4 regions of the Bradyrhizobium sp. UFLA05-108 genome follow, and region 1 is predicted to be linked to each of the others. Evidence: riboswitches for the same ligand, from Rfam matches in the RefSeq annotation. Region 1 holds a riboswitch; each other region holds the start of a gene.
What was found. A riboswitch is a leader RNA that binds a small molecule or an ion and turns the genes downstream of it on or off. The one in region 1 is predicted to bind cobalamin.
Positions count from the first base shown of each region.

Region 2: linked by a shared signal. The riboswitch ahead of metE (5-methyltetrahydropteroyltriglutamate--homocysteine S-methyltransferase) and the one ahead of metE (5-methyltetrahydropteroyltriglutamate--homocysteine S-methyltransferase) in region 1 are both predicted to bind cobalamin.
Region 3: linked by a shared signal. The riboswitch ahead of SO140_RS01955 (TonB-dependent receptor domain-containing protein) and the one ahead of metE (5-methyltetrahydropteroyltriglutamate--homocysteine S-methyltransferase) in region 1 are both predicted to bind cobalamin.
Region 4: linked by a shared signal. The riboswitch ahead of SO140_RS22445 (ribonucleoside-diphosphate reductase subunit alpha) and the one ahead of metE (5-methyltetrahydropteroyltriglutamate--homocysteine S-methyltransferase) in region 1 are both predicted to bind cobalamin.

Region 1 is NZ_JBANAZ010000062.1:6,606-14,612, forward strand. It holds gene SO140_RS34095 (hypothetical protein) at 1-1,103, shown strand, start outside; gene SO140_RS34100 (alpha/beta hydrolase) at 2,228-2,953, shown strand; gene SO140_RS34105 (Rieske 2Fe-2S domain-containing protein) at 3,047-3,652, opposite strand; gene SO140_RS34110 (hypothetical protein) at 3,567-3,770, opposite strand; gene metE (5-methyltetrahydropteroyltriglutamate--homocysteine S-methyltransferase) at 3,814-6,144, opposite strand; cobalamin riboswitch at 6,249-6,473, opposite strand; gene prpB (methylisocitrate lyase) at 6,507-7,430, opposite strand; gene prpC (bifunctional 2-methylcitrate synthase/citrate synthase) at 7,442-8,007, opposite strand, start outside.
Region 2 is NZ_JBANAZ010000045.1:2,748-10,754, reverse strand. It holds gene SO140_RS28620 (hypothetical protein) at 334-630, shown strand; partial or broken gene SO140_RS28615 (transposase) at 752-895, shown strand; gene metE (5-methyltetrahydropteroyltriglutamate--homocysteine S-methyltransferase) at 918-3,242, opposite strand; cobalamin riboswitch at 3,349-3,573, opposite strand; gene SO140_RS28605 (TauD/TfdA dioxygenase family protein) at 4,169-5,092, shown strand; gene SO140_RS28600 (carbohydrate porin) at 5,826-7,409, shown strand; gene SO140_RS28595 (aspartate ammonia-lyase) at 7,796-8,007, shown strand, end outside.
Region 3 is NZ_JBANAZ010000002.1:147,388-155,394, reverse strand. It holds gene SO140_RS01975 (LysR family transcriptional regulator) at 1-418, opposite strand, end outside; gene SO140_RS01970 (ring-cleaving dioxygenase) at 551-1,489, shown strand; gene SO140_RS01965 (alpha/beta hydrolase) at 1,489-2,142, shown strand; gene SO140_RS01960 (PepSY domain-containing protein) at 2,149-3,597, opposite strand; gene SO140_RS01955 (TonB-dependent receptor domain-containing protein) at 3,610-5,976, opposite strand; cobalamin riboswitch at 6,094-6,293, opposite strand; gene SO140_RS01950 (histidine phosphatase family protein) at 6,369-6,941, shown strand; gene cobT (nicotinate-nucleotide--dimethylbenzimidazole phosphoribosyltransferase) at 6,948-8,006, opposite strand.
Region 4 is NZ_JBANAZ010000030.1:87,569-95,575, forward strand. It holds gene SO140_RS22430 (Gfo/Idh/MocA family protein) at 1-585, opposite strand, end outside; gene SO140_RS22435 (hypothetical protein) at 1,943-2,524, opposite strand; gene SO140_RS22440 (glycosyltransferase) at 3,071-3,517, shown strand; cobalamin riboswitch at 3,582-3,798, shown strand; gene SO140_RS22445 (ribonucleoside-diphosphate reductase subunit alpha) at 3,921-6,824, shown strand; gene SO140_RS22450 (ribonucleotide-diphosphate reductase subunit beta) at 6,835-7,989, shown strand.

The DNA of each region.
Region 1 (8,007 bases):
CTTTATTGGTGCCGATGCGCGACGGTGTATTCGACGGCGGCTCGATCTATCAGCGCACAAAGAATCTACTCGCCTGGGCAAAAGGCGGTAAGGGCCAGCACAGTCTGATCGTACTGGATCGTCACCACGAGATATACGAAAAGCGGATTCGTTCCCAACTCGCGGTGATGATGGAAAGGCTGAACGTTCCGATCACTTCGATCAACTTCAAAACAGCATCCGGCGTGTGGAATCTTCCCTATGAATACGCACTCAGGGAAGACCACCCGTACAAGTATGGCTACGGCATGCTGATGCACGGCGCCTATCACTATGTTGATCTTGTAACCCGCCTCTTGCAAATGAGCCGTCGGATGTATGCGGACGATGAACTGTGTTTGCGCATCAGTGGCTTCTCAGCGTTTCCGAGAGATCAGGCGAAACGGCTGCCTCTTGGCATAATGAATAAGCTGGATAACTACCGTGAGCATATGGCGAGCTTTGATCCAGGAATCCACTATGGAGAGACCGATGTCGTCGCATCGTTGGCACTCTGTTTTCGCCGCACCCAGGTAACATTATGTCTAGGAACTATTGCTCTTGAACAGACGACGCCGGGGATGCGGTCATGGGGAACGTTCCCGGAGGTGCCATACAACGTCAACGGTCGACTACACTGCACAGATGTTGGCGTCTGTTTAGGGACACTCTTTTCCATCAACGGACATGTTGTGAAAATTCCTATCTCCTCAAGGAAAAGCCAATCAGACTTGCGAGGGAAGAACATTGGGATAGTGACATCACGATCGAATGCGCTCGTTGCTGGAACCCAAGATTTCCTAACCGAAGAGCGCATAACGCATCCATATGGAAATTCCTTCTCTTATGCGGCTGAATCGGCATTGTTTCAGGACTGGATCGACGGCAGAAGAACCTACAGCAATTTAGACTCTCACTTGGCAACCGCTGCCGTGATGGATGCGTTGGCGCGCGTGGTCCAAAGCAACGGGGAAACGATTGAAATCGGTTTTGATTTTGCCGAACCCGACTGGCCGCCAACAACGTACATTTCCAATGCTGTAGTTCCGGAAGGCCGCGCAATGCAGTTTGCGGCGTCTCGATGAGATGTCGAGTTAACGCTGAATTCGAGGAGGGCAGAACCGCCATTGAAATCCCCAATCGCGGCCTAGCGTTCACCGGAGAACAGAACGAGCTGTCGGGACGGAAGATGGTTCCTGAAAGCTGCAAAGATTATCATGACAGACGTGCAGCGCGACTGCGGGAACATGGTTGGCCATCTATGCTCGAGGGCATCGGCTAGCGGAATCCGCAACTGAGTTGGCGAGCGCAAAGCGCTGGGCTGATCGAAGAAACTACGGTTGGCGGCATTTTGGAGTGACATCGCGTCTGATCCGCGATTGACACGCGCCACATGGATGCGACCCCAACGCTGTTCCGGATGACGTTGCCGCCCGCCAAGGGTTTGGAGAGGCGACTGAACTCGGCAATTGCACAGCCACGGCCTTCCCTCCGGCTGAGCAACGCCTCCCATCCTAATGTCCTTCAGAATCGCTCTTTTGGAAATGGAGGAAGTGGCAGACGTCATGATACCTGCGTGGTTCAAGCGAACCACAGGCGTATATGCGAATTCCCAGAAAGGTCGGATCGACAGCGAAAGTCTGGAAACCGTTAGAGCAGTCTAGGCGAACATAATGAACGGAACCTGGATACGGCAAAGATCGTAGTATCTGAGACGTGCTACTGTTGCCGCTCGGTGGTCGAAAAGAGCGACAGGGCGAGATCAAATGGCGCTTGGCAGACTCGTGTAAACAAACTCCATCGGGTCATCCACCGTACCAAGAAAATTGAATGGCACATACAAAGTACCTTTCCGGCGTATCGTCTCATTATTTATCTTTGCGAAACGCATTTTTTGCGCCCGTTGCGTCTTCGCTCGTGTACGCATGGTCAGCGTATCCTTGACTTGACCAGATTCCCGTAGCAGGCTGGCGGCTTCTGCGGGGCGCGCTTGCCGTCATTCGGTCGGTAGCGATTTCGTTTTTGTCCCTTTGATTGCTCCGGACCAGGGGAGACCCGCGACGGCAAAAGTTTTGTGGGAGAACAGATGAGTCGTCATACGATCGAAGTAAACGAGAAGCGGATACCTGATATTTTTGCGACAAATACCTTTTTCCGAATCCGCTGACTGCCGCGCCGATCTAACTCGTCCTTGCGCAGGAGCTACAATATGTCGACCTACGTCCTCGTCCACGGTGCCTGGCACACCGGAGCCGAGCTCGAGCCCGTCGCCGCCCCCATTCGTGCCGCCGGTCACACCGTTCATACGCCCACGATCAAGGGCAACCGGGTGGGCGATGCCAAGACCACGGGACTCAAGGAGGCGATCCAGTCCATCGCCGATTATCTCGTCGAGAACAATCTGAAGGATGTGATCCTGCTCGGCCACTCCTATGGCGGCATGGTCATCACGGGGGTCGCTGACCTCGTGCCGGAGCGGATCCGCCGGCTGATCTATTGGAATGCCTTCGTCCCCAACAACGGCGAGTCGCTCAACGACCTGGTGCCGCCACACTATCTCGGCCTGTTCGAGGCGATCGCCGCCGAGCGCGGCGACGGCTCGGTGGTGCTGCCATTCCCGATCTGGCGCGAGGCGTTCATCAACGATGCTGACCTGGAGCTGGCGCAGCGTGCCTACGACATCCTCAATCCGCATCCCCTCAAGACGTTCAGCGACAAGATCGTGCTGAAGACCAACCCGGCCGAGATGCAGCTGGCGAAGTCCTACATCAACTGCACCGAGGATACCGCGCTGCCGCACGGCTATCCCTGGCATCCGCGGTTGTCGGAGAAGCTCGGGCTATTCCGACTGGTTCAGGTGCCGGGCAGCCACGAATTGTGCTTCTCCGATCCGGCCCGGCTGGCGCGCGCGATCATGGAGGCGGGGCGGGATTAAACTTGCTGCGTCGCGAGACCCTGACCGGATCGCTCCGAGATAGCGAGGGCCGACCTTTCCGGTGGTTCGTCGGTGCAGGATGGTTCATGTCCATCAGGTTCTCGTGCATGAAAGTGTAATGGCAATTGACGACCCGTCCGAACCGTCGCGTCTTGTAGGCGCGATCCGCGGCGGCGCTAAGCGTCGTGGGCAGCGGCTTGGCGGCAGGTGGCCCGGCCATACCAGCACGACGCCATCCAGCTCGCAGCACGGATAGGCGCGCACGCCGTTGGGAAGCCCTTGCCGAGATAGGGAACGTCGACGCAGCGACCCGCAGCGACCCGAGGAGTCGTAGCTCCTGCCGTGATAGCAGCAGTGCAGGTGGCCATTCCTGACAACGCCCTTCGACAGCGGAACCCACCGGTGGGCGCAGCGATCTTCCAGCGCAAACAGATCGCCATTGTCGGCGCGAACAATGACGATGGGCTCGCCCGCAAACGAGGAAGCAAAGGCAGATCCGCGATTCACCTCATGCGACCACGCCAGGGGGTACCAGTGATCGGGTGCGAGCCGATCTTCCGAAGGTCGGCAGACACCGGACTTGCGCCGATGCCGGCAGGGTTCGTTACCGGATTCACGAAGCGGACACCTCCGATGTACCGAGGTGGATGGCGAGGATCTCTTCGGGAGTCTCCCGAACCTCGATCCGCTGCTCCCCACTGCCGACGAACTCCAGCATCGTCTTGTCGCCATCGCGCCACATCCCGCCGATTAACGAGAAATTGACGTGATAGGGCTTGCCGCCGCCAAAACGGGTGCATTTGATCCAGAAGCGCATCGGCAGTCTCCGTGCAGGAACGGGAGGTAAGGCTACGTCGGCATCAAGACGCCTTGCGCAATTCGCGTGCGGCGGCGACCATGTTGACGAGTGCAGGTCGAACTTCTTCCCATTTGCGGGTCTTCAGGCCGCAATCGGGATTGATCCAGAGCTGCGAGTCCGACAGTCGCTTCCGGGCCAGCGTGATGAGATCCCGCATCTCGCTGGTCTCGGGGACGCGCGGCGAGTGGATATCGTAGACGCCCGGGCCGATGTCGTTCGGATATTTGAAGCTGGTGAAAGCATCCAGTAGTTCCATCTTCGACCGCGACGTCTCGATCGAGATGACGTCGGCGTCCATGGCCGCAATCGCGTCGATGATGGCGTTGAACTCCGAATAGCACATGTGGGTGTGGATCTGCGTGGCATCGGCAACGCCGGTCGAGCAGATGCGGAAACTCTCCACGGCCCAGTCGAGATAGGTCTTCCATTCGGAGTGACGCAGCGGCAGGCCCTCGCGAAGCGCGGCTTCGTCGATCTGGATCATGGTTGCGCCGGCCTTTTCGAGGTCGGTGACCTCGTCGCGGATCGCGAGCGCGATCTGGCGGCAGGTGTCGCTCCGCGGAAGATCGTCGCGCACGAATGACCAGTTCAGGATCGTCACCGGCCCGGTGAGCATCGCCTTCATCGGCTTCTTCGTCAGCGACTGCGAATAGCGCCACCAGTCGACCGTCATTGGTTTTGGCCGCGAGACATCGCCGAACAGGATCGGCGGGCGGACGTAGCGGGAGCCGTAGGACTGCACCCAGCCATACTGGGTGAAGACGAAGCCGGAGAGCTGCTCGCCAAAATACTGCACCATGTCGTTGCGTTCGAACTCGCCATGGACGAGCACGTCGAGCCCGATCTCCTCCTGCCAGCGCACCGTGCGGGCGGTTTCCTCCTTGAGGAACTGCTCGTACTGCGCGTCGGTCAGCTTGCCCTTGGCATGCGCGGCGCGGGCATTGCGCACGTCCGCGGTCTGCGGGAACGAGCCGATCGTCGTCGTCGGGAAGGCCGGAAGGCCAAAGCGCTTGCGTTGGATCTCCACGCGGCTCGCAAAAGCGCTGGTACGACGGCGCATGGCGTCGTCGATCGCCGCCATGCGTTTGGCGACCGCCGCGTCGTGGATCTTGGGTGAGATCTGGCGGGCTTTCGCGGCCTTGTCCGAAGCGGCGAGGGCATCGGCGACGCTGTCATCGCCTGCGAGGGCCCTCGCTAGCGTGGACAGCTCGGCGATCTTCTGCACCGAGAAGGCAAGCCAGCTCTTGACGTCGGGATCGAGGCCGGTCTCAAGCTCGAGATCGATCGGCGTATGCAGCAGCGAACAGGACGGCGCGATCTGCACGCGGCCGGCGCCGAGCCTGGCAATGATCGGCTTGTAGCGGTCGATCAGCGCCGACAGGCTGGAGCGCCAGACGTTACGGCCGTCGATGACACCGAGCGAGATCACGAGGTCGGCGCGGGCGCCGGATTCGACCTGGCTCAGCTGCTGCGGCGCGCGGATCAGGTCGACGTGCAGCCCGGCTACCGGGAGCGCCAGAGCGGTTGCAAGGTTGTCGCCGATCGCGCCGAAATAGGTGGCGAGCATGATCTTGACGTTGGGCACGTCCTTGGCGAAGCGCGCATAGGCGCGCTGGAGTGCGTTCCGCTCGATCTCATTGAGATCGAGCACCAGGCAAGGCTCGTCGATCTGGACCCATTCAGCGCCGCGCTTGGCGAGCTCCTGGAGAACGTCGACATAGACGGGCAGCAGGCCATCGAGCAGCGAGATCGGATCGACCGCCGCGTCATGGCTTTTGCCGAGCTTCAGGAAGGTGACGGGACCGACCAGCACCGGACGGGTCTGATAGCCGAGCGCCTTGGCTTCATCGTACTCCTGGATCACCTTGCGCGAGGAGAGCTTGAAGGTCTGGCCCTTGTGAAATTCCGGAACCATGTAGTGGTAGTTGGTGTCGAACCACTTGGTCATTTCCTGCGCTGTTGCACCATGTCCATGATGGGCGTGACCGCAACTCGCGTCGTGTGCGTCGCCCTGTGATCCGCGTGCCATCGCGAAATAGGTCTTGAGCGAGACCAGGCCGCCCTTCCAGCCGTAGGCATCGGGGATGGCGCCAACCATGACGCTGGTATCGAGCACCTGGTCGTAAAGCGAGAAATCGTTCGACGGGATGATGGTTGCGCCGAGCGATTTCTGGCGTGCCCAGTTGGCAGCACGGAGCCCGGCTGCGGTTTCGAGAAGTTGCTGCTCGCTGATCTTGCCGGCCCACAAACCTTCGAGTGCGAGCTTGAGTTCGCGGCGTGGCCCAATACGGGGCGTGCCGAGCGTTGCGACTGGTAGTGAAAGAGAAGTCATAGCTTTAACCCCATTTTGGTGGGGGCAAAAGGCCATGGCGGACGCTGGCAGGCAGCCGCGGATGCGGCAGCTGCTTGGCGTACCACCGGGACACCCCGCCCGTGGACGATTATGTTGTCGGGGCAGGTCTCCTGGCTCGCGGGTCGTCGCCTGCACCCGGGCCTTCCCGAAGCTTTCGCTTCAGTGACACGATTGGATGCGAGCTCGCCGCTTACAGTTGCGGGGGCAGCGCCGGCATTGCTTCAGTCCGAACGGACCGGGAGCGCACCGGCTTCCCTCTTAGCTCCAGATCAAGCGGGACCCGGAGAACCTCGACGTTTTCGATTATCTGCATCGATGGGGTGCCGTCAACCTCTCGCCGTTCACTTGCGCTGTGGCATACCGGCCGGAACGACCGTTCTTACGATCGATGAATCCAGTGCCTCGTAGTCGTGCAGTCCAATCGTGGCGTAGAGCTCCGCACGCGTCTGCATGCGGTCGACGAGCTTATGCGTGCCACCATCGCGCGAAATCGCAGCATAAAGTTCTGCCTGCGCTTTGTTCGCCACGCGCAACGAAGACACCGGCCAGATCACCATCGCGTAGCCCATCGCCTCGAACTCGGCGGCTGTGAAGAACGGGGTCTTTCCGAATTCGGTCATATTGGCGAGCAGGGGTACGCCAGGCATACGCTCGGCAAAGGCGCGGAACATCTCGGCAGTGTTAAGCGCTTCGGGGAAGATCGCGTCGGCACCCGCCTCCATATAGAGTTTGGCACGGGCAACGGCGCCATCGAGGCCTTCGCTTGAGGCCGCATCGGTCCTGGCGATGATCACGAGATTGCGACGAGCTTTTGACGCGGCTGCCACTTTGGCTGCCATATCATGTGCATCGGCAATTTTCTTGTCGTTCAAATGACCGCATTTCTTCGGCAAGCTCTGGTCTTCGAGATGAAGCGCAGCTGCGCCGGCATCCTCGAACACGCGCGTGGCATGCATGACGTTGAGTGCCTCGCCGTAGCCGGTGTCCGCATCGACGAGAAGGGGCAGGCCCGACGCGCGGACGATCTGGCGGATGAAGAAGGCAACTTCATCAACGGTGATGATCCCGAGATCGGGCAGGCCCATCGATGCTGTCATCGCGGCACCCGAGAGATACAGCGCCTCGAAGCCGGCCGCTTTGGCCTGGAGCGCCGCCATGCCGTTATGCGCGCCAGGAAGCTTCAGAATGCCCGGCTGCTTCAGGAACGCGCGGAAGCGGAGCCCGGCAGGCTCTTGCGGCAGATCGGCGGCAACGAGATAGGGCATCTGGCAGTTCCTCAGGCGGCGCGGACCGACGAGCGCAATCCGCTGCGCTGTTCGAGCGGCACGAAAGTCAGATTCTCCGGACCGACGTAATTGGCTGACGGACGGATGATCTTGTTGTCGATACGCTGCTCGATGATGTGGGCAGCCCATCCCGACGTGCGGGCGATCACGAACAGCGGCGTGAACATCGCGGTCGGCACGTCCATCATGTGATAGGACACCGCGCTGAACCAGTCGAGATTGGCGAACATTTTTTTAGTCTCCGCCATCACGGCTTCGATCCGGTCGGCGATCTCGAACATCTTCATCGAGCCGGCCTCGCGCGACAGGCGGCGCGCGACTTCCTTGATCACCTTGTTGCGGGGGTCGGCGATCGTATAGACGGGGTGGCCAAACCCGATCACGACTTCCTTGGCGGCGATCCGGCGGCGGATGTCGGCGTCGGCCTCATCGACGTCACCATAACGCTTCTGCACCTCGAAGGCGACTTCGTTGGCGCCGCCGTGCTTCGGCCCGCGCAACGCGCCGATCGCGCCTGTGATCGCCGAGTACATGTCGGCGCCCGTGCCGGCGATCG
Region 2 (8,007 bases), on a different contig from region 1:
CGTAGGCAATTTAAACGGGTAGTGGATTGTGATAGCGCTAACAGGTTGAGTTGTGATCAACGTCTGGAATTTTAGCTCTGTGAGGCAGAATGATGGGGTTCTTCAGTTGCGAGCGGCTGACACGTAACCGGCCGGCTTTGGTTGAGCTGTCCGCAGCTCTGGGCCATCATGTACGGCAACGAGGCGGGTCGGCTCACTCTCAGTCGCCCACTAACAATCCCTAGCGCAGGCCCTTTGGGCGGGCGTTGTGGCCACAGCGGGAGTGGGAGCTCGTCCAAGCGCGGCTCGATGGGCTTTGATGGGTGAGGTGGAACTGAAAGTCGAGGCGCTTCGATGTACATGGTCATTCGCAAGTACCTCAAAGTTCGTTCGGTTGCGGATGCTGCTCGCCGCGCCAAAAGCGGTATCGGTCAGATCCTAAGGGAAGCGCATGGTTTCAGATCTTACTACGTGTTGGATGCAGGCGAAGGTATCTGTGTCGCTGTTATGATCTTCGAGGATCGCGAAAGCGCCATTGCGGCCAATCAGAAGGTGTTGGAGTTTGTTCAAGCGAGCCTGCATGACCTTGAGCTTGGAGACCCCGAAATCGTGGCCGGCGACGTTTTAGTGAATATACAATCTGATCTATAATTGTTTGTGCTAGCGGAGCGGCCGCTAACCTCCATTAAGCGCCGCCTAGCAAGAAAAGGCCCGCCTTCGTCGATGTCCATGGAAGTATTCAGCCTTATCCGTCGAGCCAGTAAGAGCTAGGCGAGGGCGACGTGATCATCCGCTGCGAGTAACCCGGAGGATGGTCAAGGAGACGCGTTCGAGCCTTGAGCGCGAGTGTGTCGCGCTCTATTCGTCGATTGGACGGCCGCCAATCCCGCCGGAGAAGCTGCTGCAGGAGCTGTTGCAGGCGCAAGGTCACGCTGTCGTCAGCCCGCCTCGCGTAGTTCGCGGGCCGCTGCAACCATGTTGATGAGCGCCGGACGGACTTCCTCCCATTGACGAGTCTTCAGACCGCAATCCGGATTGATCCAGAGCTGTGAGTCCGACAGCCGTTGGCGGGCCAGCGCGATGAGATCCTTCATCTCAGTGGCTTCGGGCACGCGCGGCGAGTGGATGTCATAGACGCCGGGGCCGATGTCGTTCGGGTATTTGAAGGCGGTGAATGCATCGAGCAGTTCCATCTTAGAACGGGAGGTTTCGATCGAGATGACATCAGCGTCCATCGCGGCGATTCCATCAATGATGGCATTGAACTCCGAATAGCACATATGGGTATGGATCTGCGTTGCGTCGGCAACACCAGAGGAGCAGATGCGGAAGCTCTCCACGGCCCAGTCGAGATAGGCCTTCCAGTCGGATCGACGGAGCGGCAAACCTTCGCGTAGCGCTGCCTCGTCGATTTGGATCATGGTCGCGCCCGCCTTTTCGAGGTCGGCGACCTCGTCCCGGATCGCGAGCGCGATCTGACGGCAGGCCTCGCTGCGCGGAATGTCGTCACGGACGAACGACCAATTCAGGATCGTCACCGGCCCCGTAAGCATGGCCTTCACAGGCTTCCTGGTCAGCGATTGCGCGTAGCTCCACCATTCGACGGTCATCGCCTTCGGCCGGGAGACATCGCCGAATAAGATCGGAGGGCGAACGTAACGGGAGCCATAAGATTGCACCCAGCCGTGCTTAGTAAATAGGAACCCGGAGAGCTGCTCAGCGAAATACTGGACCATATCGTTGCGCTCGAACTCGCCGTGTACGAGCACGTCGAGCCCGATGTCTTCCTGCCATCGGACGGCGCGAGCCGTTTCATCCTTCAGGAATTGTTCATATTGCGCGTCTGTTAACTTTCCCTTGGCACGCGCGGCGCGAGCAGTGCGGACTTCTGCCGTCTGCGGGAACGACCCGATCGTGGTCGTTGGGAAAAGCGGCAGGCCGAAACGCTTGCGCTGAAGCTCGGCGCGGCTCTCAAAAGCGCTATTGCGGCGGCGCATAACCGCATCAATCGCCGCCGTACGCTGGGCAACGGCCGTGTCATGGATCTTTGGCGAAGCTCGGCGGGCCGTCGCCGCAAAGTCCGATTCGGCAAACGCGGCGGCAACGACCTTTCCGTCGACCGCGAGCGCTTTTGCCAAGGTCGCGAGCTCGCCGATCTTCTGAACCGAGAAGGCAAGCCAGCTCTTTACATCAGAATCGAGATCGGTCTCCAGCTCAAGGTCGATTGGGACATGAAGGAGTGAGCAGGACGGCGCCAGCTGCACGCGATCCTTGCCGAACGTTGCAATGACGGGCCTGAACCGCTCCACGAGTGCCGACAGGTCGGAGCGCCACACGTTGCGGCCATCGATGATGCCGAGTGAAATCACGAGGTCCGCGCGGGCGCCGGGTTCAATCTGGCTCAATTGTTGAGGAGCGCGCACCAGATCGACGTGCAATCCGGCGACTGGCAGCCCCAGAGCTGTCGCCAGATTGTCGCCAATTGCACCGAAATAAGTGGCAAGCATGATCTTGATGCCGGGCACCTCCTTGGCGAAACGCCGATAGACACGCTGCAGCGCGCTTCGTGTGGTCTCGTCCAGATCGAGCACCAAGCAGGGCTCGTCAAGCTGGACCCACTCGGCTCCACGTTTCGCCAGTTCTTGGAGGACCTCGACATAGACCGGAACGAGGCTATCGAGCAGCGAAATCGGATCAAACGCCAAGTCGGCGCTCTTGCCGAGCTTAAGGAAGGTGACTGGTCCGATCAGGACAGGCCGTGTTTGATAGCCAAGGGCTTTCGCCTCCTCATATTCCTCGATCGGCTTACGGGAGGAAAGCCTGAAGGTCTGACCTTTATGGAATTCGGGCACCATGTAGTGGTAATTGGTATCGAACCACTTGGTCATTTCCTGCGCAGCGGCGCCATGGCCATGATGGGCTTGACCGTCGTGCTCCTGGTCTTGCGAGCCCCGTGCCATGGCGAAATAGGTTGTCAGCGAGACCGGACCGTCCTCCCAGCCGTACGCTTTAGGAATCGCGCCAACCATGACGCTCGTGTCGAGAACCTGGTCATAGAGTGAGAAATCATTCGATGGGATGACGGTGACGCCAAGCGAATTCTGCCGTGCCCAGTTAGCGACACGAAGACCGGCCGCAGCTTCAAGAAGCTGCCGGTCGTTGATCTTGCCCTCCCAGTAGCCTTCGAGCGCCAGTTTGAGTTCGCGGCGTGGCCCGATACGTGGCATGCCGAGGGTTGCGACAGGAAGTGAGGGAAGAGACATAGCTTTAACCCCATTGTGGTTGGAGCAAAGGCTATGGCGGAGACGCAGGCAGGAGGGCCGCGAAAGCGCCCTGCTGCTTGGCGTACCACCGGACACCCCGCCCGTGGTCGATTATGTTGTCGGGGCAGGTCTCCTGGCTCGCGAGTCATCGCCTGCATCCGGCCTTCCCGAAGCGCCTGCTTCAGTGACACGTATGGATGCGGGCTCGCCGCTTACAGTTGCGGGGGCAGCGCCGGCATTGATTCAATCCTGAACGGATCGAGGACGCACCGGCTTCCCTCTTAGCTCCAGATCAAGAGAGATCTGGAGAACCTCGACAACTTCGATTATCTGCACCAGAGGGGTAACGTCAACCTCTGCGGATTACCTTTGCTGCGGCTTCTGGCCGGGCAGGTCTGTCTTAACGAAGAAAGCATCGAGCCCTTCGCATCTGTCCGGAGCAATCGTCGCGCAAAGCTTCACGCGGCAGGATCTGCTCGACGAGCTCGCGCCTAACACGTGCGAGTGCGTCGTAAAGTGCGTCTTATACCTTCATGGCGTCGACCTCCGCCGCCGTCAAGATCGCCATCGATCGAACAGTACGAAGGAAGCAAAATAGATCTCGGCCAACGAGACCTTGAGGAGCGTCGTTGTCGATTCCAAGGCGGACGGTTTTCTTGTTCGTCGGCGCTGAACTGCAACATCTGCATCAACGTCCCAGCGAAGTGCGGACATTTTGGGCCGGTCAACTACCAATGCTAGCAATTGATCGGATTGACAGACCCGGTCAATTTTACGAGGTCGCCTGAAGAGCACAAGAGCTCGTCGCTGTTGCCACGCATTATGGCGGATTTGCGCTTTGCGGTCCGCAATTTAGCGTTCGTCGACTCCTGTCGCAGTTGAATAGCTTGGTCTGGCGAACAACCTGCAAATTGGAGAGTGTCACCATGGATGCAGCCGGATCGTCGGATAGCATCATTCCTCGTGCCGACATCGTCAAACGCGCAGCGCGCATCGGCGCAGAGATCCGAAACGTCAAGCTGTCGGGAGACTTGCCGGACCAGACGATCGCCGCGATCAATGAGCTCCTGGTGGAGCACAAGGTTATCTTCTTTCGCGACCAGGGTCATCTCGACGATGCTGAGCAGGAGCGCTTTGCCCTTCGTTTTGGAAGTCTGGCACCTCATCCAACGCTCGGTGCCATAAAGGGAACGACGTCGACCATCGAGCTTGACTCTGCCCGCGCCGGTAGCCGGGCCGACTTGTGGCACACCGATGGAACCTTCGTCGATGCCTACCCCAAAATTGCGGTGCTACGAGGCGTTGTAATACCACCCTTCGGTGGCGACACAGCCTGGTCAAACACCGTTGCGGCCTACCTCGACCTAGCACCGCCGTTGCAGCGGCTTGCAGACAAGCTTTGGGCCGTTCACAGCAACTCCTTTGACTACGCAATACTGGACCGTGTCAGCGAGCTCGACAAAAAGCACTTGGACGAAGTCTTCACTAGGACGATCTATCAGACTGAGCATCCTGTGGTGCGCGTGCACCCCGAGACCGGCGAACGCGCGCTGGTGCTCGGCGCTCTGGTGCAAAATTTCGTTGGTATCCCAAAATACGACGGCCAGAAGCTGTTTGATGTCTTTCAGTCTCATATCACGGCTCTCGAAAATACCGTCCGCTGGAGCTGGAGGGAAGGCGATATAGCGATCTGGGACAATCGGGCTACGCAGCATTACGCGGTGAACGATTACGGCGACCAGCATCGCCTCGTTCGTCGCGCCACCGTCGCCGGTGAAGTACCCGTCAGCATCGATGGTCAGAGCAGCGTAACACGCATCAAGGCAGCCAAGGAACCGAAGGTTGCCTAACGCCTCACAAGGGTGGCCGCGGGATCCGGTCGATGCACACCCTACCTTTGTTCGCCAATTTGCTGCATGCAGCATTCGGCTTGCTTCGTTATCGCATTTCCACGATGTCTTCGAGCGGCGCGCCGCGCGTTCTCAAATAAAAAGCAGGGCCGGTTCTTGTGAGGCCATATCGGCTTTGTCGCAAGATGCCGTCGTCCCCATCAGCAATGGCGGCTTGCCGCTTTGAAAGTGCCTCCCGACAGGCGCGTCTAACCTTGAGAAGCGTGGGCGAGCGCGGTCGTTATACCCGTCCAGCAGATGGTCCACTCCAGTCTTCTTGACCTCGTGGCGACGGTGTCGGATGGGCTTTGCGCGTGCCTTTGTCGGTAGACGAGCCCAGGACCTGAATTAGCTTTTCATCCACGCGCGAGATCCCAGCGAAACGAGTAACGATTGGTCGCGGCGACAGCTTCGAGCGTTGAGGAGCGGAATCGCGCAGCAATGGCTCGCGAGCCCGGTGTCACCTACCAACCCTAGCAATTGATGCAAACGTCAAACACATGGCAATCGTGGTTCAGCAACAAGTCGTTCTTCACGCGTTAAGGAAGTCGGGATGCATTATAGATCTGGCTGCGCCGTCGGGCCTGAGGGATCTACTATCTCGTCATCTGCATCTAGAAGGTCTACTCCCAATGCGATCTCCGCCGTCTCGAGTATTCAGGCTTCAAAGATCTCAAGGCTTCGGGCCGGTCAATTGCATCGTCTTGCGGCTAGCGCGCTACAAACGACGCTTCATGAAGCCAATGCGCAGAGATGGCTTGCTGTTGCGCTGTCCCTCGCGGCGAGTCCCATCGGCGGCTTGGCGCCGGCACACGCTGCCAACGTGCCTAACCCCAAAGGCGGCACTCCGACTCAGATTGCTCAGGGAGGACTTCAAAAGAAGGACTATCATGCTATCAAGCCCCGAGGCTACCGGTCCGAAGAAGTAGTGCATCCCGTCGGTAGCTCTGCACGCGTACAGAAAGTGATCGCTCTTACGTCAAAGTCTGGCAGCGCGGTTGTCCTTGCAAAGAACACAGCAACTCAATTGAAAGTCGATCCATTTGCAAGGTTCGAGAACCTGCGCGAAAAAGGCATGTGGCTCAACATTCCTGGCCCCGCCGATACGATCGACGAAGATTACGGCGGCGTCAGATCTGCGTTGGCCGAAGTCGGGATCGGTTATGTCGGCGGGACAGTAAACACATTCGTGGCCAATCACCTGCCGAATGCAGCCAGAAGCACCATCCGCGATCAGCTATATATTGGCCAGAATCCGACATTTAATACCCTAAACTTCATGATCGTGACCTATGATCTCAGCCGCTTTGGGATTCCCGATGGCCAGATTATCGTAGGTGCCCAGCAGCAATATTGGACCTGGAAGCCTGGGGGCCCAGACAGATTTGGGATTAACACGCTTGCCTATTATCAGACGTTTTTCGATGGCAAGCTTGAACTCAAGATGGGTTATCTCAGAAACATAAATGAGTTCGTGGGAACTGTGGTCGGAGGAAACGCAGCAGTAAACGTTTTTGGGGCCTCATCGAATATCCTATACCAAGCAGGCATGAGCAACAATGCCGCGCCAACGCCAGCTATCAATCTGAAGTACAATTTTGGTGATCGCTTCTACAATAAGATCTCGTTGCAGCGTTCACTCAGTCCAGACGGCCAATCTGCCCAGATCGCCGAAAATCCGACCGGCCTAAATTGGGACACGACCAACGCGGGCGTTCTTCTACTTGACGAAACCGGTTACAAGAACCGAGCCGTGCCGGGTTCGCCCGAGACTTGGTTGCGGGCAGGTGCCGGTTTCAACAATAGCAGCTACAAAGACTTGCAGTATCCGACGCAACCGAGAGCTAACGCAAATAGCGTTTATTACGTCGCGGCGGACAGGCAACTCTGGCAGTCTGATGCCCAAGGCTCGGCGGCTCGCGGGATCTATGGCGGATTTTCTGTGATGTACGCGCCGCCTGACTTAAACAGGGTCAGTCAGTACTACGAGCTCCGTCTTTATGCGAAAGGACTGTTTGACAGCCGGCCACACGATCAGATTGCTGTGGTTGCCACAAACACCGCGTGGAGCAACTTTGCAGTGGATGCAGCCTTGGCCAAGGGACACCTTGTGCATCGCGACAGTACGGCGATTTCTGGAACATATACCGCGCATTTGGCACCCGGCATATATTCAAGCATAGGACTGACCTATATCAATAACCCGACAAGCATCACATACACCCCCCGAACGGGACATGCGTTGAATCTGTTGGTCTCCACGTCGATATTCTTCTAACCGCGAAGAGAGCGTCGACGCTCATAGATCAACCTATGAAGAACCATCGCAAAATTGCGGAGTCCGCTATACTCGCTACGCTAAGGCGGACACCTGTCGCGATAGGATCCGCAGGCTGTCAGACGGCAAGCGCCATTTGTCCGGAGTTGTTCGATGTTGCTGGTCCCCTGTCGTCAGGCAAGGGAAGACGGAAAAGTTTCGGCAAGGCTTGCATTTTGTCTGGACGAGCACAATGGCCGGTTTCGATGAAGCATCATCAATGCGGTGCTCACCGGAGCCGCTCTACGAATTGACCTTTGTCCGATCGCGGCCGTGGCGCAAATTGCTTGGGCGATGAACATCATTGATATCAATAGCCACTCGAAGAAAACGAAAGCGTTGTCGTCATGGGGCAGATACGCATCGAAGAAGACCTTCTCGGTGAGAGAGAGCTGCCCGCGGACGCACTCTACGGCATCAATACTCTTCGGGCTGTGGAAAATTTTCCGCTAACGGGCCGTACCATCGCGACGCTGCCTGAGTTCGTCCCAGCAATGGCGATGATTAAGGAAGCTGCGGCGCGAGCCAATCAAGAGATCGGCGCGCTTTCAGCGGAGCG
Region 3 (8,007 bases), on a different contig from region 1:
CGAGACCGTCCTGGAGCGGATCGACATTCTCGTCGCTCAGCACGAGCTGGATGCGAAGCTCGGGATAACGCTGCATGAACTCGGCAATCGCCGGCCCGAGCCGAAGCGTACCGAACGACATCGGTGCATTGACCCGCAGCAATCCGCGCGGTGTAGCCTGCGACTGAGTGACGGCATGGTCCGCGGCCTCGAGCTCGCCGATGATGCCCAGCACGCGCTCAAAATAGGCTTGGCCGTTTTCGGTCGGGCTGACGCGGCGCGTGGTGCGGTTCAAGAGCTGCACGCCGAGCTCGTCCTCGAGTTCGCCGACATATTTGCTCACCGCGGATCGCGACAATCGCAGCGCCCGGCCCGCTTCGGAAAAGCTGCCGAGCTCGACCACCTTCGCAAAGGCCCGCAGGCCTGCCAGCTTGTCCATTCCGGCACCGTTTCAATTGTCGCCATTTCATAGACAGTGATGCCATGAAACGCCAGATTGTCTTTGAAATGGAGCGGAACGATATTTCCAGCATGACGAGCCGATAGGGCTCACACGCAATGGAGACAAGTTATGGCCGGCCTTCACCACGTCACCGCGATTTCCGGTAACCCGCTGAGGAACCTGAAGTTCTACAGAGAGCTTCTGGGCCTGCGGCTGGTCAAGAAGACCGTGAATTTCGACGATCCCGGCACCTATCACCTCTATTATGGCGACGAGAGCGGCACCCCCGGCACCATCCTCACCTTCTTCCCTTGGGAGCATGCGGCACCGGGCCGGGGCGGCGTCGGCCAAACCCAGCAAACCGCTTTCCGCGTACCTGCACGCTCGATCGGCTACTGGACCCATCGCTTCATCGAGAAGGGCGTCGCGCATGAGGCGCTGGAGAAGCGGTTTGGCGAGAGCGTGCTGTCCTTCACCGACCCCGACGGCATGAGCCTCGCTTTGGTCGGCGTCCCCGGTGCCGAGAACGAGCGCGCCTGGAGCAACGGCGACGTTCCGACCGAGCACGCGATGCGCGGCTTTCACGGTGTGACGCTACTGCTCGATGATGCCGCCAAGACCGGCGCCATCCTCACCAATGTGCTCGGCTTCGAGGCGGCCGGCGGCGAGGGTTCGATCAGCCGCTATCGTTCGCCGAACTCAGCCGGCGGCATCGTCGATATCTATGAGGCCAAGGGCTTTCTGCCCGGCCGCATGGGTCGCGGCTCCGTGCATCATATCGCGTTCCGTGCCGCTGACGATGCGACTGAGGCGGAGATGGCGCGTAAGCTCGTGACCGAGCACGGCATGCAGCCGACCGAGCAGAAGGACCGCAACTACTTCCGCTCGATCTACTTCCGCGAGCCCGGCGGCATCCTGTTCGAGATCGCCACCGACATTCCGGGCTTTGCCGTGGACGAGCCGCTCGCCACGCTCGGCGAGGCCTTGAAGCTGCCGCCGTTCCTGGAGGCACATCGCAAGGACATCGAAGGCGTGCTGGCCCCGCTGGGCGATGAGGAGGCGGCGTGATGAGCCAGCTCTCTTTCATCCACCGCTTCGAGAAGGGCACGCGGCGCGATCTTGCGCCGCTGCTGCTCCTGCACGGCACGGGCGGCGACGAGAACGACCTGATCCCGCTCGGCCGCATGGCCGCCCCTGACCGTGCGCTGCTCTCGGCGCGCGGACAGGTGCTGGAAGGCGGCGCGCCGCGCTTCTTCCGGCGGCTTGCCGAGGGCGTGTTCGACGAGGCCGACGTGGTGCGCCGCGCGCATGACCTTGCCGACTTCGTCGATGCCACACGCAACGAGTACGGCATCGCGGCGCCGGTGGCGCTTGGCTATTCCAACGGCGCCAACATCGCGGCGGCCATCCTGCTGCTTCGACCGCAAACCCTGCGCGGTGCCGTGCTGCTGCGCGCGATGGCGCCGCTGGCAAGGCCGCCCCAGGCCGATCTTGTCGGCAAGTCGGTGCTGCTGCTTTCCGGCCAGCACGATCCGATCGTCCCTCCCGGCAATGTCGGAGGCCTTGCCAGGACTCTCGCTGCATCTGGCGCGCGCGTGGAGAGCCGCGTGTTGCCGGTCGGCCACCAACTCTCCCAGCTCGACGTCAATCTGGCGCGCGAGTGGCTGGCCGAGGAAGGATTGTCCGACGGCTCACGCCGCAACGAAGCCGCGAACGCGTGAGGTCTGTCACGGCCGCAAGATCCCGGCGCCGATTGTGTAACGCAATCGGCGCCAGCCGATGACAATGCCGGTGAGCGAGAACACGAAGCCGAGGGCACACAAGCCGACGATCAGAACGCTACGCACGTGCGCATGCGCCAGCAGAATGGGAAAATCCAGCGTGTGCAGGGCGCTGTAGAGCCAACGATAGACCCGTCGCGACGAATCCAGCTTTTGCAGCACTACGCCGTTCGAACCGTCGATGTCGAACCAGACGTCGCCGCATCGCGTGCGGTAGACGGGTCCACCCGGCAGCAAAGACGATGCAGGATACTCATCGGTCGCACTGACCGGTGCTGGAACGCCACAACCGTCCCAAAGACGCTCGGTCACTCCTGAGATATCGCGAGGATTCAGGAATGGCTGTTGCTCGTCCGGTTTCGAATCCCCTGCCCTGACCAGGATCTGCCTGTCGAGACCGACGCGGTCGCGCCGGTAGAAGCTGCCGTTGAAGGCGAACCACTCGACCTCGCGGGTCGATGGTGAGATGGGCGGCCAGTTCACCGTCGCAAGCGCGGACCAGTCGGGCACCGCAGAGGCGATATTCGCTTCGGCTTGCGTCAACTGCCCGCGTGAGAACAAGCGCCCGTGGTCCATGGACAGCCAGCCACTGAAGATCCAAGTCAGCACGAAGATCGTCGCCAAGAGCCCGATGACGTGATGCAGGGCATGCCAGCCGCGATAGGGTGAGCGCATTCGCCCTTTTTCAAGCCTGAACCGCGCGATGCCCAGCGCAGCGCCAAGCACGGCTGCGATCAATGCGAACAGCGAGAGGCTCCAGACGACCCCGTCCCACAGCGACCAGTTGCGCCTCAGCACAGTCGGATAGATCCAGTGCACGACGCTGCCGATGAAATTCCATCCGCGCTCGCGCCGCATCGTATCCAGGACGATCTCGCCCGTGACCGACGATACGTAAAGCTCCGTCCCATCAGCGTCGGCGAGTGCCACGCGGAACAGCGGCCGATGCCGATCGAAGCCGTTTGGCACGCTCCATTGATCGTACTCGGCAAGCGCGACGACCGACGCGCGGGCAACATCAAGCCCGCGCCGTGGCGCATGATCGGTCGCGATGGCAAGTGCAACGTCCGGCGATGTCACGGCGGCGTCGGCGCCGTCCGTTGCGCGGATTGCATGCGACCGCGAAGGCCCCATGACGACGTAGACTGGACCGTCGCTCCGCCGGATCAGCCGCACGCGCGCAGCGTCGGACAGTCCGCTCGCCGCGACGGCGTCCGACGGCCCAATCCCCGCAGCCACGTTTCCCAGTGGTGCGAGACTTTCGACGCGTTCCGCTTCACTCAATGAAGGAAACGGAACGAAGTGCATCACGATTCCGCTTGCGAACCACATCGCAAACAGCAGGCAGAACGCAATTCCAAGCCAGCGGTGCAGCAGGATCGTCGCGCCCATCATGCGATCATCACCTTACCACTTGAACGCGGCGGAGATCTCATAGGTGCGCGGCGCGCCCAGCAGAACCTGATCGGGGTAGAACGGATCGCCCCAGACCGCATAGCGCTTGTCGGTGATATTGCGCACGCGGAACGTCAGACGCGTCTGCTCGACGGCGGCGAAGACCGATTTCGGGATGTCGACGAATGCGTAGACGTCTGCGATCGTGTAGGCGTTCAGCGTCACGGTGTTCGCATCGGTGTTGTAGCGATCGCCGACGTGACGTCCGACGACGCCGAGCTCCACCGGCCAAGGTGTGAGGAAAGGTGTGAAGAAGCGATAGGATGCGCCGGCATTGGCGACGATGCGCGGCACGTTTGGCGGCGTATTGCCGGAGAACGAGCCACCGGCAAAATTGTAGTCGGCATAGCGTGCATCGACATAGGCGATATTGCCCCACAGCCGCATGGCGTCCGTCACGCGCACGGCACCGGCGAGCTCCACGCCCTTGGACTCCTGTCGCCCGGCAATGTTGAGCTGCATGCCGCCGGCGGCTGCATAGACGTTCTTGCGCAGGATGTCGTAGGCCGAGAACGACCATTCTGCCCGATTGTCCCAGAACAGATGCTTGACGCCGGTCTCGTAGGTGCGCGAGGTCGTCAGGTCGAGCGGCTGCGTTGGTGCGAGCAGGAAGATGTTGTTGGCCGAGACGTCGGCGCCGGTCGCATACTGGCTATAGAAGGTCAGGCCGGGCACCGCTTCCCAGGTGTAGCCGATGCGGCCGGTCACCGGCGCCCAGTCCTTCGAGAACGGGAAGCCCGCCTTCTCAAGACCGCCGACGTTGGTCGAATTGCGGTCGAGCCCGATATGCTCGACGCGCAGGCCGCCGATCAGCGCGAAGCTTCGGGTGATCTTCAGCCGGTCCTCGAACGACAATGCTTCGTTGTCGATGCGCGCCGTCTGCTGCTGCGTCGTGAGCGGGCCATAGTAACCACGCGCGGGATCGACCAGCGTGACGAGATCATGCGGGAAATTCGCCGCGCCCGGCCGGACGAAATCGAGATCGCTCGCGGCGAAGGTCGTCACCAGGCGATTGTCAAAACCTGCGATATTCGCATCCCAGGTCAGGTCGGTGACGTTGCCGACCAGCCGCTGGCTGTGCGCCACATAGAAGCGCTCGCGATCGACCAGGTTTGAATTGGCGTTGAACGCCTCGACCTCGTTGTTGAACCACGTACGCTCGGCACCATAGCCATAGGTCTGGCTCTTCAAGGTGAGGCCCTGCGCGAGCTTGAGCTCGAAGCCGCCACGCAGCCACACCTCCTGCGCCGCGTTGCGATTGTCGAGCACATTGTAGTTGGTGTTGAAGGTGCGGTCGTCGATCGTGACGGGGCCGAGATTCGACCCGTTGTAGTTCGAGACGTAGCTGCCGGAGACGATGCCGGCTGTGGCGTGCGACCCGCTGTAGGCGATCGGCACCAGCGGAACGCCCCAATAGGCCTTTGAGCGATCCTCCCTGTATTCGATCGCGCCCCAGAGCTTGAGATTGTCCGAGACGCGATAGTTGAGCTGGCTCGATACATCGAGCGTCTTGGTGCTGGTGTCGTCGGCAAAGCCATTGAGCGAGGACCGGCTGACGTCGAACCGATAATCGAGACCCTGCACATTGGTGCTGCCACCGGAGCCGTAATAGCTGCGGTACGAGTTCAGCGAGTCGTACGAAAAGAATGCCTCGTTCTGGACCGGCCCGGTGTGCGGCTGCTTGGTCACGAAATTGACCGCGCCGCCGCTGGCGCCCTCGCCTGACATCAGCGAGGCCGGCCCCTTCAGAACCTCCACCGCTTCCAGATTGGCCGTGTCCATGATGCGCGAGGTCATGTTCTGCGGGCCGATCTTGATGCCGTTGTAGAGAGTATTGATCTGACTGTTGGTGAAGCCGCGCATCGAGAAGGCCGAAGGCTCCGCCGGATTGTCGCCGGCGGTCACGCCGACCGTGCCCTGGGCGACGTCCGAAACGGTCCGGTAGCCCTGCTCTCGGATCGTCTCGGCCGAGATCACCTCGACGGTCGCGGGCACCTCACGCGCAGTGAGGCCGAGACGCGAAGCGCTTTCAGCCACTGCATTCGTGTTGAGTGGTGTCTGCGTCGCGTGAACGGCCGGCTTTTGCGAGGTCACGGCGGTCGCCGTTCTGTTCGGCGCCGCGCGCCGGGCGCTTCGCTCATTGCGTCCGCCCGGCTTGGCCGGCTTGCGGCTTTGGTCGGCCTGGCGGACCTCGACCGGCGGCAATTGCTCGCGGACTTGCTGCGCAACGGCTGCGGAAATATCGACGAAGATGAACGGCGTGAGAATGCTGGACGCGCGCAGGAATTTGCGCGGGTAGCCGGTGCGGGCGGAAGACATGGTTCGGACCTCGGTATGACGTCAGTGGCACGTCACAGCGAACCAAGTCTCAACCTTCGGCGCAGTTCTCGCCTCCAGCTAAGCCAAATGTCTGTACTCCCCGACCGACATCTTCGCGTGTGACCACGGCTGACGGCAGGTCTCCTGGCTCGCGGGTCGTGACCTCTTCGCCGCCTTCCCGGGACCGAGAGCCCAGTGGCTTGTGACGAAGGATTCTCCGCTTACAGTTGCGGGGGCAGCTACGGCATTGGGGAAAATCCCCGCACCGCATTCCCTTTTCATCCCCGGATGGGGAAACCGTCGCGAGCATCTATGATTAGGAGCGACAGAGAGTCAATGTGCTGGCCGCGGCATTCTTGTCGCAGCGGTGCAAACGTCTGTGGAGATGCTGAATGGAGGGGAACACCTTCCTCTGGTTGGTGAGACATGCGGTCGTCGATGGCGTCGCGGGGACGATCCACGCCATGGATGCGCAGGCCGACCTCAGCGACCGGACGCGTTTGGACGCGTTGCGACGGTGCCTGCCGCAGGGGGCCGCGAGCTACGCGAGCCCGGCACGACGGACCGTCGACACGGCACACGCGCTCGGGCTCGATCCGATCCTCGTGCCCGGGTTCAGCGAGCAGGATTTTGGCGAATGGACCGGACGACGTCACGACGATCTCGCCGCCTCGGGCGGCGAGCCCTACGCGCAGTTCTGGGCCAATCCAGCGCACGCGAGGCCGCCGGGCGGCGAAAGTTTTGAAGATCAGATCGCCAGAACCCGTGAAGGCCTTCACCGCATCGAAAGAGGACCGGCGGTCCTCGTCGTCCATTCCGGCACCATCCGCGCTGTGCTGTGCATCGCGCTCGACCTCGCCCCGGAGGCGGCGCTGCGCTTTGCGATCGAGCCACTCTCGCTCACCCACATCGACCGGCTCGCGAACGGCTGGCGCGTCGTCTCGGTCAATCAGACGATCGTTTGAGTGCTATCAGGAGGGACGATCCGGAACATTGGCCTGCGCGAACGTCGCCATGCCATTGTGCAGGGCGCAGGCGAGCCGCACCAGCGGCAGCGCGATCGCGGCGCCCGATCCCTCCCCGAGCCTGAGATCGAGGCTGACCAGCGGCTGAACGTTGAGCGCGCGAAGCACCAGGCGATGACCCAGTTCCGCCGACTGGTGCGACGGCAGCAGGAACGGTTGACATGACGGATTGAGGCGCGCGGCCGCCAGCGCAGCAACCGACACGATGAAGCCGTCGATCAGGGTTGGAACACGCCGCTGTGCAGCCGCGATGATTGCGCCGCAGATCGCCGCGATTTCGAGGCCGCCGACTGCGCGCAGGACCTCCTCCGCAGACGCGCCCGTCTTCGTCAGGCCATGCCGTGCAAGCGCAGCGTCGATCACGCGCGCCTTGCGTGCACGCCCTGCGGCATCGACACCGGTGCCGCTACCGGCGATCTCGTCGGCGCTCACCCCGAGCAGGCTCGCCGCGATCGCCGCCGACGCCGTGGTATTGCCGATGCCCATCTCACCGAGGATGAGGAGATCAGGCTGCTTCGCCGCCGCACGCGTCACAGCGCGCTGTCCGCATTCGAACGCAAACACCAGCTCCGCCGGCTCCAGCGCAGCTTCCACGCTGAAATCGCGCGTGCCGCAGCGCGGCTTGTCCGCGACAATCCCCGCGACCACCGACTGTGCCAGCGAGCCGGCATCGACGACCTCGAGACTTGAGCCCAATTCACGCGCCAGCACCGAAATCGCAGCGCCGCCGGCGGCGAAATTCGACATCATCGCGATCGTGACTTCCTGCGGATAGGCGGAGACGCCCTGGGCGACGATGCCGTGATCGCCGGCAAAGACGATGATCGGCACGCGCGCGGCGCGCGGCTGCTCCGTCTCCTGCAGGCCCGCAAGGTCGATCGCGACCTGCTCGAGCCGACCGAGCGCACCGGTCGGCTTGGTCAGTTGCGCCTGCCGCGCCATCGCCGCCTCGCGGTGCGAGGTCGAGATACCCGGGCATTTCTCGTAAACCCAATTGGGGAGCATG
Region 4 (8,007 bases), on a different contig from region 1:
CTCGATCGGCTCTTCTGCAAAGATGTGACGAGCGGCATTGACGCAATAAACACCGACGTCTTGCAGTGGTCCACCCCAACTCGCGGCCTTTAGTCTGTGGTTCCCTGCCGCCGTCTGGAAACTGAAAACCGATTGAAAGAAAAGTGGTCGGCCGATCGCGCCGTTGCGGATATGTTGGAGGATCGCGACGGTTCCAGGTTCATTATGAAGCCTGTACGCGGTCATCAGAAACGCACCAGAGTCGCGCGCAGCGGCGATCATGGCAGAAGCATCTTCTTCGCTGGTAGCTAGCGGCTTCTCCACCAGGACGTGCTTGCCGGCGCGAGCGGCGCGAATAGCGTAGTCCGCATGCAAGTGGTTGGGTAGAGCGATGTACACAGCGTCGACGTCAGTGCTCTTCAAAAGGGCATCGTATTCGCCATAGTCGACGATCTGGCCAATAGCATAAAAATCCGCCAACTTGGCGGCCTTGTCCCGATCGCCGGTCACGATCGCGGCAACCCTTGAGTTTGCGGACTGTCCGACACCTGGCAGAAAGGCTTGTTGCGAGATCGAGCCCGCGCCGACAACTGCATAGTTGATCATCGTTTCCTTTCACATGGCTCGCATCGAATTGCGTGCGAGACCGATAGAATTCCGTTCGGCGTCTTCACCCTCTATCTGTCAGTCATACGGCGACGTGGTCCAATTAGGAGATACCACGCCATTTCCGGCGCGAGGCTCGGCGAGTTTCTCTGCGACGGCCGAGGCGACAAAGGTGTCATACGTTCGCCCGACCGGAAGGGCCGGCTTTTGCTGCGCTGATCCATTCAGCCATCTGCCTGCGGTAAACGTCCTCAATCTCGGCAGCACCCATTGTCTGAATACAAATGATCACCGAGGCTGTCTCTGTTGAAGAGCCGAAGCGATGCGGCAGCCAGCGACTACCGCGCCCTGCCGACCGATCAATTCGACATGAACGTGATGCCGCACTGGCGTTTATGTAAACCTCCGCCGATCTCGTTCTTGTCGGTATACATCGAGTCGCGAGGGGTTCACCGTTGGGCATGCCCTCCACGTGCGCAGAAACCATCTTCGATTTCAAAAGCCAACCGCTGATGTTGATCGCGTGGACCCACGAATTCGTGACGGCCGCCCGACCGATAGACCACTTCGGCCACCCGCGTTTCGGAGCGCCGAAGGGCGAATGCTCCATAGGGAGCCTCCTGCGCGCGAGCTGCATCGGCGTCCAAAACCCCCGCAAGGTAAACACCGGGATTTATCTGCGGGAGTATCGTAGTATGTTTGGCCCGCATTACCTCCGTCCTGAGAGTTCCTATTTTGACGCTCATTTCAGCTCCCCTCCGAACGTCCCACCAGATGACTGATCCGGTGGATTAACTGTTAGACCTGCGGCCAGATCGAGTCGGGCCTGCCAATTGCGCCTGACTTTGCGGATGCATTGTCGCGGCTGGCTCTCTGTTGCGGCAATGATTCAAGTCGCAAGAACATCAGAACCAAAGGTTGGCAGGGACCGACGTCCACGTTCCAGCAATTGCCGTGCCACCAAAGACCTCGTGCAAACCTTGTTTGAAGGAGGCGACGCATACTGAGCCGACGTCAGGCTTTAGGCGCAAATCTCGCGAGCCCAGCACCCACCTGCCTCAGTGGGGCAATGCATGACACTGGGCCCAAAGACTCCTTGGATGTCCTGCACTTTGCGGCAACTGCGGTCGTAACTGCCGACCAACCCAAATGCGCTCCAGCGCCAGCACTTATAAAGTGTCTGATGTTCAGCCGCGTTCAAGCCGAGGAACTAGAGTAATGATGTGGCCTTGCGCATTGTTCGGGGTTGCCTCCCGTCGTCCGGCGTCCAATCGCGCCGTGTAAGGCCAACCGCGGATGTACAGATTTGTCGGCTGGAACAGCCTCGGCAGGACGCCCATTCTGTTCAATGCGCCGATCAGCGCGTCGGGGGCCGGTTGCTTGCCATGGTCCCAGCTCCCACCGACGACACGTCCGAAATCCCACATTGACCACAGACCACTGATCTCGAGCGCGATTTCGAATCCTCAGTAGTTGAGAACGTCGAGACTTCCATCTCCGGCCAAGTCTTTTCTGGATCGTGCTCCTGTTCGGGGAGGACCACAACGCCTATCTCGCCGGGAAGGCCCAGAAGACGTTCACCTAAACTTCTAACCTTACTTGTGTCAAACAGAACGACCTCGTAGGAGCTCTCATATTCCGTTTTCACTCCGTCCAAGCCATGCTTCTGCGCCATCGCAGCCCATGCGCCCAGTTCGTCAGGTTCAACTTGATCATACCACTCGTCCATGACCGCCAATTTGAGTGGCTCTCGCGCCTCGACAATGGAGTACCGCCCAGAACTACCTGCATAGCCGTGTGCAGCGTTCACATCATTCTCTAAAGCCATCCAAATAGCTTTGCCCGAATGCCCGCTTTGCCCCGCGCCGCCCCACACTCCATCCCTATTAGCATGGTTGAACTTGGTCCCCGCAGGAAGTTCCTCTATCTTGCTGCTCACCCAACCAGGATTCCTGGGTGGCACGCTTGGGTGCCTATCGTCAGGGCAACTCGGTGGCGGCTGCTGATGTTGCATGTCGAACTCTTTACACGTGCGCTTGAGTTTATCCATTGATGGCTAACGTGTTGCTGTCGCTTGGATCAATGTTAGCGCGGTCAGTTGGCCGGATCGCAGAGTATTGCACGCAATCATCGAAGCAGGCGCAGGTTTCATGGCTAAAGCAACAATGATGAGACGGCCCTTTTTCTGTTGAAGCCCCGTCTGGTTTGATTTGGGATGTCTAGGCGGCCCGCGGCGAACGGCCAAAGATGGGCCATCGGCTACAAACGCAAGAAAACTATTCGTGCGTGTGCAACTGAAATCGAATTTCAAAAACTGAATCTCGACCTGATCCACAGGCTATAAGGGGGCGACCTCAAAAGCCTGGGACAATCTCGAGCCGATTGCCGAGATCCGAACGCCCCACCCCACTTGGTGCCAGGTACGATTTTGCGATCCTCCGCAAGAGCACTGGCGTAGGACAGAGATGAAGCTGCTTGGAAGTCCATGGTGCGCGTACGCCTCATGCCCTTTGCAGAAAAGGACGATTGGGGAAGTCCGTCCGTCCATGGATTGGATCATACGATGTGCTGGTGCTGCCTTCGCGGCTCGATGGTCGACCAGGTCGTGCTAGAGCTGCTCGCGCTCGGGGTGCCAGTTATTGCTTCCGCCGCTGGTGGACTGCCGGAGCTCATACAGGATGGCGTAAACGGCTTTCTTTGCCAGCCGCGACAGATTTGCGAATTTGCCAATAGAATTGAAAAGCTTGCGCTCGATCGGAATTTGCTCAAAGGGATGAAGCAAGCTGCGAGAGCCGGCGCCGAGAGAAGCCTCGACGCGCTTAAAAAGCTTTGTCGCTATGAGCAAGGATTGAGAGCATTAGCCGGCTGTGCGAATCGACTATGGTGGCGACGATCAGAAGCATTCTTGAGCTCGTCAATACTCGATAACTGATTGGGGATGGCCGTCCGCGTGCGCCCCCCGTGAAATCAATCATTGACAGCTTGCCTCGAATATCTCCATATATGGGTGTCACGGTCCTACTGCGTCGCAAGATGTAGTGGCTAAGAGGGAAGCCGGTGAACTGCGCCTTTGGTGCGGAATTCCGGCGCTGCCCCCGCAACTGTCAGCAGCGAGCTGCTTCCGGACAACGTCACTGGTGCGCCCGCGCCGGGAAGACAGGAAGCAAGCAACGACCTGCGAGCCAGGAGACCTGCCGTGACGATCTGAACGTCCACGGGCGGGGTGTCCGGCGGTCGCTTGCACGCACCGTCCGGCAACACGTCTGCCGGCGTTCCGGCAGCGTCCTTCCTTATCGCCCCGTCCAAACACAACGCGCGCATCACGGGGCCCTTTGATGTCACTGAACCTGCACGACGCGGACACCGCTTCCGCACCCATCATCCAGTTGCGTCCACAGTCACTTGCGGCTGCTTCCAGCGAGCCGGCCATGCAGATCATCCGCCGCAACGGGAAGGTCTCGCCGTTCGATTCCGCCAAGATCGCGGTCGCAATGACCAAGGCTTTCCTCGCGGTAGAGGGCAGCACTGCGGTTGCTTCGCGCCGCGTTCACGAGAGCGTCGAGCAATTGACGGCCGAAGTCATAGCAGCCCTGATGCGCCGCGCAGGTGAGGGGCGCACCTTTCATATCGAGGATGTGCAGGATCAGGTCGAACTCGCCTTGATGCGCAGCGAGCACCACAAGGTCGCCCGGGCCTATGTGCTGTACCGCGAGGAACGGTCCCGCCAGCGCGCCGAGGAAGCGGCCGCGCAGCCGGCGCCCATCGCCGCACCGATCCTTCACGTGACGCTGCCGGACGGCTCGCGCGTCGGTCTGGACACGCGCCGGCTCGAACTGATCATCAATGAGGCCTGCGACGGTCTCGACGGCGTCTCCGCAGCCCCCGTGCTGGCCGAGACCACCCGCAATCTCTACGACGGCATCAGCCAGGACGAGCTGGCGCTGGCCTCGATCATGGCCGCGCGCACGCTGGTCGAGCAGGAGCCGAGTTATGCCTATGTCAGCGCACGCCTGCTGCTCGACAAGCTCCGCGGCGAGGTGCTGTCGCATGTCCACGGCGTTACGACGTTGGCCTCGCAGGGCGATATGGCGACGCACTATGCCGAATACTTTCCGGCCTATGTGAAGGTCGGCATCGCAGCCGAACTGCTCGATCCCGAACTCGCCCGCTTCGATCTCGGCCGCATCGCCGCGGCGCTGAAGCCTGAGCGAGACCTGAACTTCCAGTTCCTCGGCCTTCAGACGCTGTACGACCGCTATTTCCTGCATCAGCAAGGCAAGCGGATCGAGCTGCCGCAGGCCTTCTTCATGCGCGTAGCGATGGGCCTGGCAATTCGAGAGCTCGACCGCGAAGCCAAGGCGATCGAGTTCTACGATCTCTTGTCGTCGTTCGACTTCATGGCCTCGACGCCGACGCTGTTCAATTCCGGCACGCTGCGCCCGCAGCTGTCGTCCTGCTTCCTCACCACCGTATCGGACGACCTCGATGGCATCTTCAAGTCGATCAAGGACAATGCGCTGCTGGCAAAGTACTCCGGCGGCCTCGGCAACGATTGGACGCCGGTGCGCGGCCTCGGAGCCCACATCAAGGGCACCAATGGCGAAAGCCAGGGCATCATCCCGTTCCTGAAGGTGGCCAACGACACCGCGATCGCCGTCAACCAGGGCGGCAAGCGCAAGGGCGCGGTCTGCGCCTATCTAGAGACCTGGCACGTCGACATCGAGGAATTCCTCGATCTGCGCAAGAACACTGGCGATGACCGCCGCCGCACCCACGACATGAACACCGCCAACTGGGTGCCGGACCTGTTCATGCAGCGCGTTGACGCCGACGACGAGTGGACGCTGTTCTCGCCGGACGAGACGCCCGATTTGCACGAACTGTATGGGACGTCCTTCAAGGCGGCCTATGAGGCCTATGAAGCCAAGGCGAAGGCCGGTGGCATGCGTGTGTTCAAGACCGTGCGTGCGACCGACCTCTGGCGCCGCATGCTGACCATGCTGTTCGAGACCGGCCATCCCTGGATAACCTTCAAGGACCCCTGCAACCTGCGCTCGCCGCAGCGCCACATGGGTGTGATCCATTCCTCGAACCTCTGCACCGAGATCACGCTGAACACCTCTGCCGACGAGGTCGCGGTCTGCAATCTCGGCTCCGTCAACATGCTCGCCCATGTCGGAGCTAACGGTATCGACCAGGCCAAGCTGAAGCGGACGGTGACGACGGCGGTACGAATGCTCGACAACGTCATCGACATCAATTTCTACACCATCGCGGAAGCGCGCCGCTCCAACATACGCCACCGGCCGGTCGGGCTCGGCCTGATGGGGTACCAGGAGGCACTTCAGGTCCAGCGTATCCCGATCGCGTCCGAAGCGGCGGTCGCTTTCGCCGACATCAGCATGGAAGCGATCTCCTTCCACGCCATCCAGGCATCCTCCGATCTCGCCACCGAGCGCGGCCGCTATCCGAGCTTCGAGGGCTCGCTATGGTCGAAGGGCATTTTGCCGCTCGACTCTATCCAGTTCGTTGCCGACTCGCGCGGCGGGCTCGATGTCGATCGCTCCTCGACGCTTGACTGGGATCGCCTCCGCAAGAAGATAGTGGCAGGCGGCATGCGCAATTCGAACGTCATGGCGATCGCGCCGACAGCGACGATCTCCAACATCTGCGGCGTGTCGCAGTCGATCGAGCCGAATTACCAGAACCTGTTCGTCAAGTCGAACATGTCCGGCGACTTCACGGTCGTGAACGAGTTCCTGGTCCGCGACCTCAAGGCGAGGGGGCTTTGGGACGAGGTGATGGTGTCCGACCTCAAATATTTCGACGGTAGCGTCGGCCAGATCGATCGCGTCCCGGAGGATCTGAAGGCGCTCTACGCGACGGCCTTCGAGATCGATAGCGCCTGGCTGATCGAGGCTGCCGCACGGCGGCAGAAATGGATCGACCAGTCGCAGTCGCTCAACCTCTACATCGCCAATCCCTCCGGCAAGAAGCTCGATGCGCTCTATCGCCTCGCCTGGCGGCGCGGTTTGAAGACCACCTATTATCTGCGCTCCAGCAGCGCCACGCACGTCGAAAAATCGACCCTGAAGGGCACCGACGGCAAACTCAACGCGGTCTCCGTATCGGCTGCGGCCTCGCACGCCCCAATCATAATGCCAGCCGCGGCAGCCCTGGACCTCGATGGTATCAAGGCCTGCCGGATCGAAGATCCCGAATGTGAAGTGTGTCAGTAAGGAAATGACGATGCTCAATTGGTCCGATACCGAAACCACGGCGGCCGCTCCGGCCGCCTCGGCTTTCACCGCCGCGCTCCACCCACAGACCCAGCTCAAGCTCGAGCCGGCAGATGGGACCGGTCTCGGCGCGATCGATCGCACGGGCGGCCGCGTGTCCGTCGACGAGAAGCGGATGATCAACTGCCGCGCCGACGTCAACCAGCTCTTGCCGCTGAAGTACAAATGGGCCTGGGAGAAATATCTCTCCGGCTGCAACAATCACTGGATGCCGACCGAGGTCTCGATGCAGGCCGATATCGCGCTGTGGAAGTCGCGGGACGGCCTGACGGAGGACGAACGGCGCGCGATTAAGCGCAACCTCGGCTTCTTCGCCGCATCGGAATCGCTCGTTGCCAACAACATCGTGCTGGCGATCTACCGTCATCTCACCAATCCGGAATGCCGGCAGTATCTGTTGCGGCAGGCCTTCGAGGAGGCGGTCCATACCCACACCTTCCAGTACATCGTCGAGAGCCTTGGCCTGGACGAGGGCGAGCTGTTCAACATGTACCGCGAGGTGCCCTCGATCACCGACAAGGCGGCCTGGGCGCTCAAGCATACACAGCATCTGAACGACCCTTTGTTCCAGACGGGAACGCCAGACCATGGCCGAGCCTTCCTGCGCGACCTGGTTGCCTTCTACGTCGTGTTTGAAGGAATGTGGTTCTACACCGGCTTCGCGCAGATCCTGTCGCTCGGCCGACGCAACAAGATGGTCGGCATCGCCGAGCAGTATCAGTACATTCTGCGCGATGAGAGCATTCACCTGAACTTTGGCATCGACGTGATCAACCAGATCAAGATCGAGAATCCGCATTTGTGGACGCCAGAGTTTCAGGAGGAGGTCCGCGGCATGATCCGGGAGGCAGCCGAGCTCGAGGCTGCCTATGGTCGCGATACGATGCCCCGCGGTTTCCTCGGCCTGAACGCTGCGTTGTGCGAACAATACATGCACTTCATCGCGAACCGACGCTGCGCGCAGATTGGACTTGTGTCCGTCTTCGCCGAGGTCGAGAACCCGTTCCCGTGGATGTCGGAGGCGATGGACCTAAAAAAGGAGAAGAACTTCTTCGAGACCCGCGTCATCGAATACCAGAACGGCGGTGCACTGAGCTGGGATTGACGTCGAGTAGCAGCAGTC